Linked DNA regions of Hydrogenophilus thermoluteolus. The protein of the gene in region 2 interacts with the protein of the main gene of each other region in a pairwise test. Links are inferred from orthologs where the notes say so. Each region holds a gene or a part of one and is shown on either strand. Other genes may lie near its edges. The genes, in order: HPTL_RS07265 and ileS.

Region 1 (5,869 bases), 1.1 Mb from region 2 along the record:
GCGATCCCAAAGGGCAGATCGGGGCGTTCGAAGCGTCGTTGCTCGATACGCCGATGCTCAAGCCGGAAGAGCCGCTCGAGATCTTGCGCACGCTCCATTCGTTCGATCCCTGCTTGGCCTGTTCGACCCACGTGATCAGTCCGGACGACCGCGAATTGACGCGCGTAACCGTGCGCTAGGAGGTGTGCGATGTTGGCGAACGAAGATCAGCTCGAGATCGAACGGCGCGGCCGTGCGGTCAAGAGTGTCTATGTCTATGAAGCGCCGGTTCGGTTGTGGCACTGGATCAACGCCGCTGCGATCACGGTGCTGGCGGTGACGGGGTATTTCATCGGGTTGCCGTTGCCCTCTGTCCCAGGAGAAGCGGCCCACAATTTCCTGATGGGATACCTCCGTTTCGCCCATTTCGCGGCTGGCTACGTACTCGCCGTGGGGTTGCTGGGGCGAATCTACTGGGCGTTCGTCGGCAACCACCATGCGCATCAACTCTTCATTCTTCCCGTGTGGAAGCAGGCGTGGTGGCAGGAGGTCTTCTACGAGCTGCGCTGGTACCTCTTCTTGGAACGGCTGCCGAAAAAGTACGTCGGTCACAACCCACTGGCGCAATTGATGATGTTCTTTTTCTTCTTCCTGCTCGCGCTCTTCATGATCACCACCGGTTTTGCGCTTTATAGCGAGGGCGCAGGGCATGGGCACTGGAGCGACACGCTCTTTGGATGGGTGATTCCCGCGTTCGGTGGTTCCTTGCAGGTCCACATGCTGCACCGCATGGGGATGTGGCTGATGGTGATTTTCGTACTGCTCCATGTCTATGCAGCGATCCGCGAAGACATCATGAGCCGTCAATCGCTCATCTCGACAATGGTCAGCGGCTGGCGGATGTACAAGGAGTGACCGCGATGATGGGTGGCGACGAGCGGTACGGTGCGCTGGTTCTCGGGATCGGCAACGTCCTCTGGGCTGACGAAGGCTTTGGGGTGCGTTGCATCGAACATCTGCTGGCCCATTGGCAGTTACCGGACGCGGTGCTGGCGATGGACGGCGGTACCCAGGGGCTGTACCTCCTGCCTTACGTGCAACAAGCGGACCGGCTGCTCGTCTTCGACGCGGTCGATTTCGGTGATCGGCCGGGGACGTTGCGTGTCGCGGTTGGCGACGAAGTGCCGCGTTTTCTGGGCGCACACAAGATGAGTCTGCACCAGGCCGGCTTTCAAGAGGTGCTCTTTGCTGCCGAGATGACCAATGCGTTTCCTCGTGCGGTCGTGCTCGTCGGTGTCCAACCTGCGGAGCTGGAAGACTACGGCGGGAGTCTCACCCCGGCGGTCAAAGCGCAGGTACCGGTTGCGGTCGAGAGCGGGTTGGCGTGGTTGCGGCGGTGGGGGTTCCACCCGACGCCGCGCACGTTGCCCGATGCCCCGCTGCCGTTCGACCCTGCACTGGCGCTTGTGCCGTACGAAGCGGGGCGTCCGTCGCCCGACGCGGCGTGCCGCTTCGGTGATGAGCGCTTCCTTGGGTTCGCAATGAGAAGGGGCTGACGATGTGTCTGGGTGTCCCGATGCAGGTGGTCGAATCCCAGGGGTGGCGGGCGCTCTGTCGAGGGGACGATGGTGCCACCGCATGGATCGATTGCGTGCTCGTCGGACCGCAACCGCCGGGTACGTGGTTGCTGACCCACCTAGGGGTGGCTCGCGAAATCCTCGATCCTATCCGCGCGGAACAGATCCGAGACGCATTGGCGGCGCTTGCCGCGGCGGAAGCAGGAACGGCGTTCGACCCGCTCGCCTTTTTCCCCGACCTCGATCGTGAGCCGGAACTTCCCGATTTTCTCAGAGAGACACGATGATGCACGAGACGTTGTTACCCGCGTTCGACGCCCGCGCGAAATTGGCCAAGGTCTTGGCCCGATTGGAAAAAAACGGCGTGCCCGTCGTGACGAACACGACGACGCAATGGCCAACGGGGCTTTGCTGGGTATTGCTCACGGGCGACCCGACGAAACAGCCCGAAGTGTTCGATGCCTGCGTGATCGTACCGGAAGTGCTTTCCGACTGTTTCGGCGTGATTGCAGTGCCGCTGTGGATCGTTGCTCCCGAAGGCGTGGCGCGCTGGCAACGGGAATGGAGCATTTTGCGGCTCCCTGCGCTCGTTCTGTGTCGGGACGGCACCCCTGAATATCGGATCGAAGGGCTACGTGACTGGCGTAGCTATTGCGACGAAGTCGCAGCCGCATGGCGCGCGGTCAGCGCAGTAGCCGAAGGAGAGACGCGATGATTCCAAATCCCAATGTGTCGCGCAAACCCTTCCCGTTGCCGGTCGTCGCGCTCGGTCCGGGTACGCAGAACGACGACGCACCTGAGTTTCCCCAGTTTCCTAAGGAGATGCACACCTTTACGGCACCGCACGGCTGGATGTTGCGCGAAACGGGGTGTTCCGAGGCCGCAGTGGCTTGGCTCGAACGCTTTTTCCAAGCGATCGCGCAATGCCCGGAGGGTCCGGTAGTCGCCGCGGTAGACGAATTGAGCGAACCCCAACGGCGCTGGATCGAAGACGCGTTCGGGGTTGGAGAGGTAGTGGCACAGACCGCGGCACCGTTTTCACTTCGGGTACGCGAGTCGGCGTTTCCGGGTATCTGGCATGAGGTCGTCCTGGGGGCGGATGGGGCGGTGGTGCGCGACGAATGGCGCTATGCGCCCTATTCGGCGAAACTCGTGGACGCGATGTCGGCAACGTCGCATGACGTGTGCACGCCGCCGCAAGCGCCCACCGGGGTGATGAACGGACCTGCGCTCGTCGAAGAACTGCGCCATTGGGCCGGCAAAGGGACGATGGGGCGCGCCGTCCATGTGCTGAACCTGACGTTGTTGCCGCTGACGCCAGCCGATCTGCAGATGCTCAACGACTGGTTGGGGCCGCCGATGGTGGCGATTGCGATCCGGAGCTACGGGCAGTGCCGCGTGGCGAGTACGCGTTTGCGTGATGTCTGGCGGGTGCAGTATTTCAACAGTATGGACGCGTTGATCCTCGATACCATTGAAGTGACGCGGTTGCCCGAGGTGGTGCGTGCGGCACCAGAGGATTTGGCGCTCACCCGTTCGCGGCTGGCCGACTATCTGGCGGAGCTGGCACGATGAACGCGCAGCCGATCTTCGAAGGGAGTTTCCGCGACGCCCCCCCAGACGCCGTGCTCGAATGCGGTGTCTGCTGGTGGCGCTACGAACCGGAATGGGGTGACCCCGAACATGGCATTGCGCCAGGTACTGCGTTTTCGGCCTTGCCAGAGACGTGGAGCTGCCCGCAATGCCAGGCGCCGAAACACAAATTCATGGTAACCCGTTCGTGACGATTTGGCCCGCGTCCCCCCACGCAGCGTTACAGAGCGCGTGGCACGAGACGGCAAAGCGCATGGCCGATCTGCCGCTCTGTAACCCGGCTCTTTCGGTCGAGGTTTTGGCGCCGCGCCAGTCGCCTGCGATCGATAACCATTGGCTCACCGTGGTGATCGCCCCTTGGACGGTGAGTCTCGTGATTCTGCCAGCGCATCCGCGCTGGCCCGAAACACCGCTCGGGGAGCGTTACGCTTGGCGCTTTCCGTCAGGGATCTACGAATTCCTGGTTGCCGAGATGGCGGGGGTGGGTCGCTACCATACTTGCTCACTCTTTTCCCCGCCCTCGGAGTTCGGCGCGCAGCACGAAGCGCGAATGACCGCGTGGGCCGTGCTCGCAGCGCTGGAACGGCCAGCCTTGTCGCTGCCGGAACCAGAACGGATCGGGCAATCATGACAGCGGTTGGGTGTTTTCGAGTTGTGATTACTTGGTACGCAGCGACGCAGAAGGTACAGATCCTTTCGACCCAGCTTTCCCGTCCGGCCGTGACCGATCGCTTTCAGGGGCAGTCACCAGAAGCGGTCGAACAGTGGGTAGCGCTTCTTTATGGCGTCTGTCGGGAAGCACAGCGGTTTGCAGCCCGGTTGGCGCTGGCATTGGGCGTGGAAGACGACAAAGCAGCGGAACGGGTTTGGCAGGAGGCGATGCGCGAACATCTGCTCCACTGCCTGCAGCGCTGGCCGGAAACGATCGGCGAAACCGCCGATCTGACTGCGCTGCGGGAGTGGCAGAGTGAGGTGGCACACCAGTCGGAAGCAGTGCGCAGTGCGTGGGTCGAAACGCGGCTGGCACCGATCGTCTTGCCGTTCGTGCGCTACTGGGAAGCAGCCGTTCCGGCGCTTGGGGCGGCGATGCGGGCGCGATGGACTCGGATTCAACGCGATTTGGGGTTTCCGCGGGAAGCAGTGCGCGGCTGGTTGAACCTGCGTGTCGAGCGGCGAAATGGCGAAAACCAGGTGACGGTGAATACGGCTCGCGGCGAACTCACGCACCGCGCCGTGGTCTGTGACGGGCGCGTGATCCGTTATGCGATCGAAGCGCCCACCGATCGGCTCTGCGCCGAGGGCGCTCGGCTACGCGAATGGGTTGAAACGGTTCCTTGCGCCACTTTGGTGGCGGCAGAACGGTTGGGCCGTGCGGCGGTGGTCGCGCTCGACCCCTGTGTGCCGTACCGTTTGGAGGTACACGATGCATGAGATGGCGCTCGCCGAAAGCGTGGTTCGGCTTGCCGAAGAGACAGCCACCGCGGAAGGCGCGCGGCGCATTCGTTCGGTGATTGTGGAGATTGGTGCGCTTTCGTGCGTCGAACCCGAGGCGCTCACCTTCTGCTTCGACGCGGTGAGCCGTGGTACGCTTGCCGAAGGCGCCGAATTACGCATCGAGCGGATCGATGGTGCCGCCTACTGCTGGCGGTGCGAACGGACGGTTCCGATTGCTGCGCGCACCGATCCGTGCCCCGAATGCGGCGGTTACCAGTTACAACCCACTGCCGGTACCGAAATGCGGGTACAGGCGATCGAGATCGAATGAGGAGAGCGGACGATGTGCACCGTATGCGGCTGTGGCTCAGCCACGATCGAACCCCATCACCACGACCACGAACCGGACCACGGTCATTCTCACGACTACCATCACCATCACCATCACCACCACGACCACGACCATCATCCCCATTACCACCACCACGACCACCATCACCACGACCACCACCATCCGCATTATGCCCATTCGCACGCCCATCCCCATGACAAGGCTCCGGCTCAGCACGTAACGAGCGTCGAAGGACGGATCGATTTCGGCGTCGGACCGGCGCGCGCCCATGCGCCGGGCATGAGCCAAACGCGCATGGTGCAAATCGAGCAGGACATTCTGAGTCATAACAACCGCTTCGCGGAAGCGAACCGCCGTTTCTTTGCCGAGCGGCGCATCCTCGCCCTCAATTTCGTTTCGAGCCCAGGGTCGGGCAAGACGACGCTGCTGGTCAAAACGATCGAAATGCTCAAAGCGCGCTACCCGCTTGCGGTGATCGAAGGGGATCAGCAGACGAGCCACGATGCCGAACGGATCCGCGCGACCGGAATTCCAGCGATCCAGATCAACACCGGAAAGGGATGCCATCTGGACGCGCACCAGGTGGGCCATGCGCTCGAAGCGCTCCATCCCCCGGAAGGGGCGATCCTGTTGATCGAAAACGTCGGCAATCTCGTCTGCCCGGCGGCGTTCGACTTGGGCGAACACGCGAAGGTGGCGTTGCTTTCGGTGACCGAAGGAGAGGACAAACCGCTCAAATACCCCGACATCTTCGCCGTCTCCGACGTGATGGTGTTGAACAAGATCGACCTTTTGCCTTACGTCCCGTTCGACGTCGCACAAGCGAGCGACTACGCGGTCCGTGTGCGTCCAGGGATCGAAACGCTGCTCGTCTCGGCGCGAACCGGGGAAGGGTTCGACCAGTGGTTGGCGTGGATCGAAAGGCGTTACGCCG
Region 2 (6,505 bases):
GCGGGCTTTGAGCCCGTCGACGACGTGACGGTTGTGCACGACCTCGTGGCGGACATAAACCGGGGGGCCGAAACGCTTCAGCGCTTCTTCGACGATCGCGATCGCCCGGTCGACACCGGCACAGAAGCCGCGTGGATTGGCAAGGAGCGCAATGGTGGGTCGATGGGTCGGTGCGGTCACGTCAGCAGACTCCGATGATTTCGACTTCGAAACGAATGGTCTTGCCCGCCAGCGGGTGGTTGAAATCGACGACCCCCCATTCGTCGTCGAGTTCCACGACGACACCCGCGTAACGGGAACCGTCGGGTGCCGCGAACGAGAGGATCGTGCCCACTTCGGCGGTGTCGTCGGGAAAATCGGCGCGACGAACCCGTTCGATCAGGTCGTCGCGGCGCGGCCCGAACGCCGCTTCTGGCGGTAGGGTAAAGGTGTGGCGGCTACCCACGGGAAGACCGACGAGGAGCCGTTCGAATTGCGGCGCTAGGGTGCCGTCGCCCAGTTGCAGCGTTGCTGGCGTCGCTTCGAAGGTACTCACCATCGGGACGCCGTTCTCTAACGTGATGCGGTAGTGGAGCGTCACCAGATGGTGCGGTGCGACACATGCCGGGGCGTCGGTGTCGGGTTTTGAGTGCGGCGCGTTCGCCGGAGTAAGGGATTCGTTCATCGGTCTTTCCTGAGGTGCCAGAGGAGCAGCGCGACGCCAAGGGTGATCGCGCTGTCGGCAAGGTTGAAGGCGGGCCAGTGCCAGGTTCGGTAGTGAAAGAGCAGGAAGTCATGGACGGCGCCGTGGGCGACGCGATCCCAAGCGTTGCCGAGCGCGCCGCCCACGATCATACCGTACGCGGTCAAGAGGGTTTTGCGGGTGGCGGTGCCCGCTTCCCACAGCAGCCAAAGCGTGACGGCTAGCGCGATCGCCAAAAAGAACCACCGCTGCCAGCCAGAGGCGCCAGCCAGGAAACTGAACGCCGCGCCCGGGTTGTAGACGGAGACGAGTTGGAAGAAGGGGGTGACAACAAGCGCTTCGCCCGTGGGTATGGTTGCCGCGATGATCCATTTGCTCAGTTGGTCGAGCGCAAAGACCAGCGCAGCGATGCCCATCACCCAAAGGCGGCGGCGCGTTGCGACGGCCCTCGATGGCGCGGTCGGTGCCAGTTCGGGAAGCGCGTGGTTCATGCCCACTGCCGAGTTTCTCCGGAGCCGGTGAGGTTGGAGCGGCAACGACCGCACAGGTCGGGATGCGCCGGTTCGCTGCCGACGTCGGGTTCGTAATGCCAGCAGCGTGCGCATTTCCCGTGCGGCGATTTGCGTGCTTCGACCCGCTCTTCCTCCGCGGTTGCTACTTCGACCACTTCGGCGCGCGAGACGATGTACGGGAAGTGGAGTTCGTTTCCAAGCGCTGCCAAGGCTTGGTAGCGCGCCCCGGCGGCAAAGAGGGTGATTTCGGCTTCGAGGTTGGCGCCGATTTCACCCGCTTCGCGTTTTGCTTCGATCGCTTTGGTGACCCGTTCGCGGGTATCGAGGACCCAGTGCCAGCGTTCGCGCACCGCGTCGGCGTCGGGGATTGCGGGCAGTTCGTACCAGGTGTGGAACATCACACTCTCTTCGGGGTTGCCGGTGAGGTGTTCCCAGACCTCTTCCGCGGTGAATGGCAAAATTGGCGCCATCCAGCGGACGAACGCATGCAGGATGTGGGTGATCGCGGTCTGGGCGCTTTTGCGCGGGTGTCCTTGCGCGGGGGTGGTGTAGAGGCGGTCTTTGAGGACGTCGAGGTAGAACGCCCCAAGCGTTTCCGAGGCAAAGTGCATCATCGTCTGGACGACGCGGTGAAACTCCATCGCCTCGTACGCGTCGGTGATCTGCTGTTGCGCCGTTGCGGTTGCCAGGATCGCCCAGCGGTCGAGGTCGACGAGCGCCTCTGGCGCGACCGCTTCGCGCGTCGGGTCGAAGTCGGCGATGTTCGCGAGCATGAAGCGCAAAGTGTTGCGCAACCGGCGGTAGACTTCGACGACCCGTTGCAGGATCTCTTTCGAGATGGTGAGCTCACCGGAATAGTCGGTGCTGGCGACCCAGAGGCGCAAGATGTCGGCGCCGAGGGTGTCACACACCTCTTGCGGCGCGACGACGTTGCCGCGCGATTTGCTCATCTTGCGCCCTTGCCCGTCGACGACGAAGCCGTGGGTGAGGAGCGCGTCGTAAGGGGGGCGACCGTCGATCGCACAACCGGTGAGGAGCGACGAGTGGAACCACCCGCGGTGCTGGTCGGACCCTTCGAGGTACATCGCCGCAGGGTGGCCGAGCTCGGGATGGGAGCCACGCAAGACGTGCAGGTGCGTGGTGCCGGAGTCGAACCAGACGTCGAGGGTGTCGGTGACTTTTTCGTAGTCGCGCGCTTCGTCTCCCAGAAGCTCTGCAGGGTCGAGTGCAAACCACGCTTCGATGCCCTCCTGTTCCACGCGTTGCGCAACCGCTTCCATGAGTTCGACGGTGCGCGGGTGAAGCGCTCCGGTCTGCTTGTGGACGAAGAAGGGGATCGGGACGCCCCAGTGGCGCTGTCGTGAGATGCACCAGTCGGGACGGTTCGCGATCATCGCGTGCAGCCGTTGTTTACCCCAAGCGGGGTAGAAGCGGGTGGCATCGACGCCGGCAAGCGCCCGGTCGCGCAACGTGGTGGGGTGGTTGTCGCGCAGGGGATCGGGGCGAGGCAGGTCCATCGCGACGAACCACTGGTTGGTGGCACGGAAGATCGTCGGCGTTTTGTGGCGCCAACAGTGTGGGTAACTGTGGCGGATCGGCGCGTGCGCAAGCAGCGCCCCGGCGGCTTCGAGCGCGGCGACGATCTTCGGGTTTGCTTCCCAGACGGAAAGGCCGCCGAATTCCGGCAGATCAGGGGCGAAGCGCCCGTCGCCTTGAACCGGAGTGAGGATCGCCTCTTGGGGGAACCCCGCGGCGATCCAGACGCGGAAATCGTCTTCCCCATAGGCGGGGGCCGAATGGACGATGCCGGTACCGGTGGCGAGCTCGACGTAGGTGTCGGGCAGGACGGGCGAAGCGCGATCATAGAGCGGATGGCGGAACGTGACGCGCGCAAGCGCCGCCCCCTGACACGCGCCGAGCGTTTCGACTTCTGAGGCGGCAAAGCCGAAGCGCGCGAGCGCCGCATCCTTCAGTTCGGCGGCCAGGATCAGGCACCCTTTCGGGGTGGCGACGAGTTCGTACCGGTATTCGGGATGGACGTTGAGTGCCTGGTTCGCCGGGATCGTCCAGGGGGTGGTGGTCCAGATCACGGCAAAGATCGGCTGCTGCGGCGCTTCGGCAAGGCCAAACGCTTGCGCCACACGCGCCTGTTCCGCCGGGTCGAGGGGGAACGCGACGTCGATTGCCGGAGAGGTGCGCTCTTCGTACTCGATCTCCGCTTCCGCGAGCGCCGACCCGCAGTCGAAGCACCAATGCACCGGTTTGAGACCGCGCACGACGAAACCGGCGTCGACCAGGCGGGCGAGCGCGCGAATTTCGTTCGCTTCGTTGGCGTAGTTCATGGTGAGGTAGGGGTTGTCCCAGTCCCCGAGTACGCCCAAGCGGATGAAGTCGCGCTTTTGCCGTTCGACCTGTTCTGCTGCGAATTCGCGGCACAGCCGCCGCACTTCGCTGCCGGGTAGGCCGCGCCCGTACCGTTTTTCGATCTGGTGTTCGATGGGCAGCCCATGGCAGTCCCACCCGGGAACGTAGGGGGCGTCGTATCCAGCAAGCGTTTTCGAGCGGACGATGATGTCTTTGAGGATTTTATTGACCGCGTGGCCGATATGGATATCCCCGTTCGCGTACGGCGGGCCGTCGTGAAGGACGAACTTTTTCGTGCGGCCGCGACACCGTTCGCGGATCTGCTCGTAGCGTTTTTGCTTTTGCCACGCCGCGACCCAACCCGGTTCACGTTTCGCGAGGTCGCCGCGCATGGGGAACGGCGTGTCGGGGAGGTTGAGGGTTTGGCGGTAGCCCTTTCCGTTAGCCATCGATCGACTCCTAATCCAATGGGTATTGCGTGGGGTGCGTTGCGTGCCAGCGTCGCGCCGCGGCGATGTCGTCGTGGATTTGTGTCGTGAGCGCGGCAAGCGACGGGAAGCGCTGTTCGTTCCGCAGTTTGGCGGCGAAATGGACGGTGATCCGCTTGCCGTATGCGTCACCGTGCCAATCGAGGAGGTGCGCCTCCAGTGTGGGGGAGAGCAGAGGGCAGGATGCGCGATCGGCTGGGTGGCGCTGCGTGACGGTCGGGCGTACGCCGACGTTGATCACCGCCGGTTCAGGCCGATTGCCCAGACCGGTGACCCAGCCGACGAAAACGCCCGAAGGAAGCGCTTGCCGTGGTGCGATCCGTAGGTTCATCGTCGGAACACCGATTTGGCGGCCGAGTTGGGCGCCCGGGTGGACGCGTCCGGTGACCGCGTACCAACGCCCAAGCAGCAGCGCGGCGTGTTCGACGTTGCCCGCATCGAGCGCGGTGCGCACGGCGCTCGAGCTGATGCGTTCGGGGCCTAACGTAAGGGTCGACATCGCTTCGACGGTAAAGCCGAAGCGCTCTCCGGCGTCGAGCAAGGTTTCCAACGTGCCGGCGCGATGGGCGCCGAAGCGAAAATCGTCGCCGACGATCAAATGGCGAACCATGAGACGTTCGACCATGAACGCGATGAACGCCTCTGGCGACCACTGTGCGATACGGCGGGTAAAGGGGAGGATGTGCAGCTGCGCGATCCCTTCCCGCGCAAGCAGCGCTGCTTTGTCGCGCAGCGGGGTGAGACGCGGGGGGGCACTGGTCGGTGCCAACCGCTCGCGCGGGTGGGGTTCGAAGGTGAGCACCGCAGGGGTGAGTTGTCGTGCTACCGCACGGTCGCAGACCAGGCGCAACAACGCCTGGTGTCCGCGATGGACGCCATCGAAATTGCCGACGGTGAGCGCGGTCGGTGCAAGGCTGGGCGCATGGCCCCGCAGGATGCGCATCGTCCTCTGAGTCTGCTTTCGGAAAACGCCCAATTATACCGGTATTCCGCAGATCAACTTGCGGGGTCGCGGCTCTTGGCGGCGAGCATCAACGCACGAGGACGCGGCGCGTGGCGTTCGAGGTAGCGCTTCACGCCGCGGTAGATCGCTTCAGCGAGCTGTTCTTGGTAGTCTGCACTCTTTAGTCGCCGTTCTTCGGTGGGATTGGAGATGAACGCCAGCTCGACGAGTACCGACGGGACGTCGGGGTTACGCAGGACTGCGAAATTCGCGGTTTCGACCTCGGGGCGGTGGGGGGGGCTTACGCGCGCGAGCTCGGCGAGCACCGCTTGCGCGAGGCGCAACGAGTCGGTGCGGGTTGCGGTGATCGAGAGGTCGAGGAGCGTAGCGGCGACATGGTCGCTGCGCGCTGCCAATTGGACGCCGCCGATGAGGTCGGATTGGTTCTCTTTTTGCGCGAGCCACTTCGCTGCGGTGCTCGAGGCACCGCGGTCGCTGAGGGCATAGACCGAGCTCCCGGCGACGTCGGGGCGCACGAAGGCGTCGGCGTGGATCGAGACGAAGAGGTCGGCTTGGGCGCGCCGGGCGCGGTTCACCCTTTCCCCCAACGCGATGAAGTAGTCACCGCTGCGCGTGAGCACCGCGCGCGTTTTCGGGTCGTCGTCGAACCGCTTCTTGGCGCGCCGCGCCACCGCCAACACCACGTCCTTTTCCCGGGTACCGTGACGACCGATCGCGCCGGGGTCTTCGCCGCCGTGCCCGGGGTCGAGGACGATCACGTATGGGGCGTCCTGTTCCGGTGGTTTCGGTTGTGGCTTACGCGGGTTGGTTGCCCGGTTCGCTTGGGTTTCGGCGGGTCGCCGCGGGGGCGTTTCGCTGAGGACCGGCGTGTCACTTTCCGTCCGCTGCCGTTTGTCGAGTTCGGCCAAGAGCCGCGCGACGGGGTCTTGCGGTTTTTCGGGATAGAGGTCGATTACCAGGCGGTATTGATAGGGATCGATGGGGTCGAGAAGGAAGATCTGCGGGACGACTGCTTGCTTCAGGTCGAAGACGATGCGGGTGGTCTCTGGGGTGAACTGCCCGACGCGGACCGCGGCGATATAGGGGTCGTCGGGTGCGATATGTTCTGCAAGGGCACGCAAAATCGTTTGGACGACCACCCCTTTGAGGTCGATCACGAGGCGCAGTGGATTTTCTAGTAAGAATGCTTCGTGTTCGAGTGCGGCGCTGGCTTCGAGCGTGACGCGTGTGTATTCCTCTGCGGGCCAAGCGCGAACGGCGACGATACGGGGTGGCGACGCGGCGATGAGGCGTGTCGGCAGCCAAGTGAATGCCGCAAGGAGCGTGGCGCGGGAGAGAAAGGCGCGGCGTGCCGCTTGGACGCGGGACAACGCGGCTGCGGGGGTGGCTAGCCGAGCGCTGGCCACTGCCGCTTCGCCGCAGTCGAGCAGGCGCCCAGGGTCAGCAGCCGACTGCCCGTCGCTTCGATCGCGATCCGAACCTGCCAGTCGGGGCT

Evidence for each region.
Region 1: the proteins of ileS (region 2) and HPTL_RS07265 interact in binary tests that used the Escherichia coli proteins (3 or more experiments, as listed by UniProt). The link is inferred for Hydrogenophilus thermoluteolus from one-to-one orthologs.

What each region holds. Positions count from the first base shown.
Region 1 is NZ_AP018558.1:1,486,973-1,492,841, reverse strand. What follows is about bases 1-2,717. They hold HPTL_RS07265 (HyaD/HybD family hydrogenase maturation endopeptidase), read left to right. Parts: upstream 1-899; coding sequence 900-1,535; downstream 1,536-2,717. Other genes in these bases: HPTL_RS07250 (hydrogenase expression/formation C-terminal domain-containing protein), read left to right, coding at 2,268-2,717; HPTL_RS07255 (thioredoxin domain-containing protein), read left to right, coding at 1,840-2,271; HPTL_RS07260 (HypC/HybG/HupF family hydrogenase formation chaperone), read left to right, coding at 1,538-1,843; cybH (Ni/Fe-hydrogenase, b-type cytochrome subunit), read left to right, coding at 190-894; HPTL_RS07275 (nickel-dependent hydrogenase large subunit), read left to right, coding at 1-179. Also shown: more of HPTL_RS07250, read left to right, coding at 2,718-3,131; HPTL_RS07245 (rubredoxin), read left to right, coding at 3,128-3,340; [NiFe]-hydrogenase assembly chaperone HybE, read left to right, coding at 3,337-3,780; HPTL_RS07235 (hypothetical protein), read left to right, coding at 3,804-4,580; hydrogenase maturation nickel metallochaperone HypA, read left to right, coding at 4,573-4,914; hydrogenase nickel incorporation protein HypB, read left to right, coding at 4,927-5,869.
Region 2 is NZ_AP018558.1:360,382-366,886, forward strand. Bases 970-4,322 are described here. They hold ileS (isoleucine--tRNA ligase), read right to left. Parts: upstream 4,008-4,322; coding sequence 1,170-4,007; downstream 970-1,169. Other genes in these bases: lspA (signal peptidase II), read right to left, coding at 970-1,173; HPTL_RS01665 (bifunctional riboflavin kinase/FAD synthetase), read right to left, coding at 4,018-4,322. Outside these bases: ispH (4-hydroxy-3-methylbut-2-enyl diphosphate reductase), read right to left, coding at 1-180; HPTL_RS01650 (FKBP-type peptidyl-prolyl cis-trans isomerase), read right to left, coding at 182-664; more of lspA, read right to left, coding at 661-969; more of HPTL_RS01665, read right to left, coding at 4,323-4,989; HPTL_RS01670 (N-acetylmuramoyl-L-alanine amidase), read right to left, coding at 5,043-6,416; tRNA (adenosine(37)-N6)-threonylcarbamoyltransferase complex ATPase subunit type 1 TsaE, read right to left, coding at 6,398-6,505. UniProt on the Escherichia coli protein: Catalyzes the attachment of isoleucine to tRNA(Ile). As IleRS can inadvertently accommodate and process structurally similar amino acids such as valine, to avoid such errors it has two additional distinct tRNA(Ile)-dependent editing activities.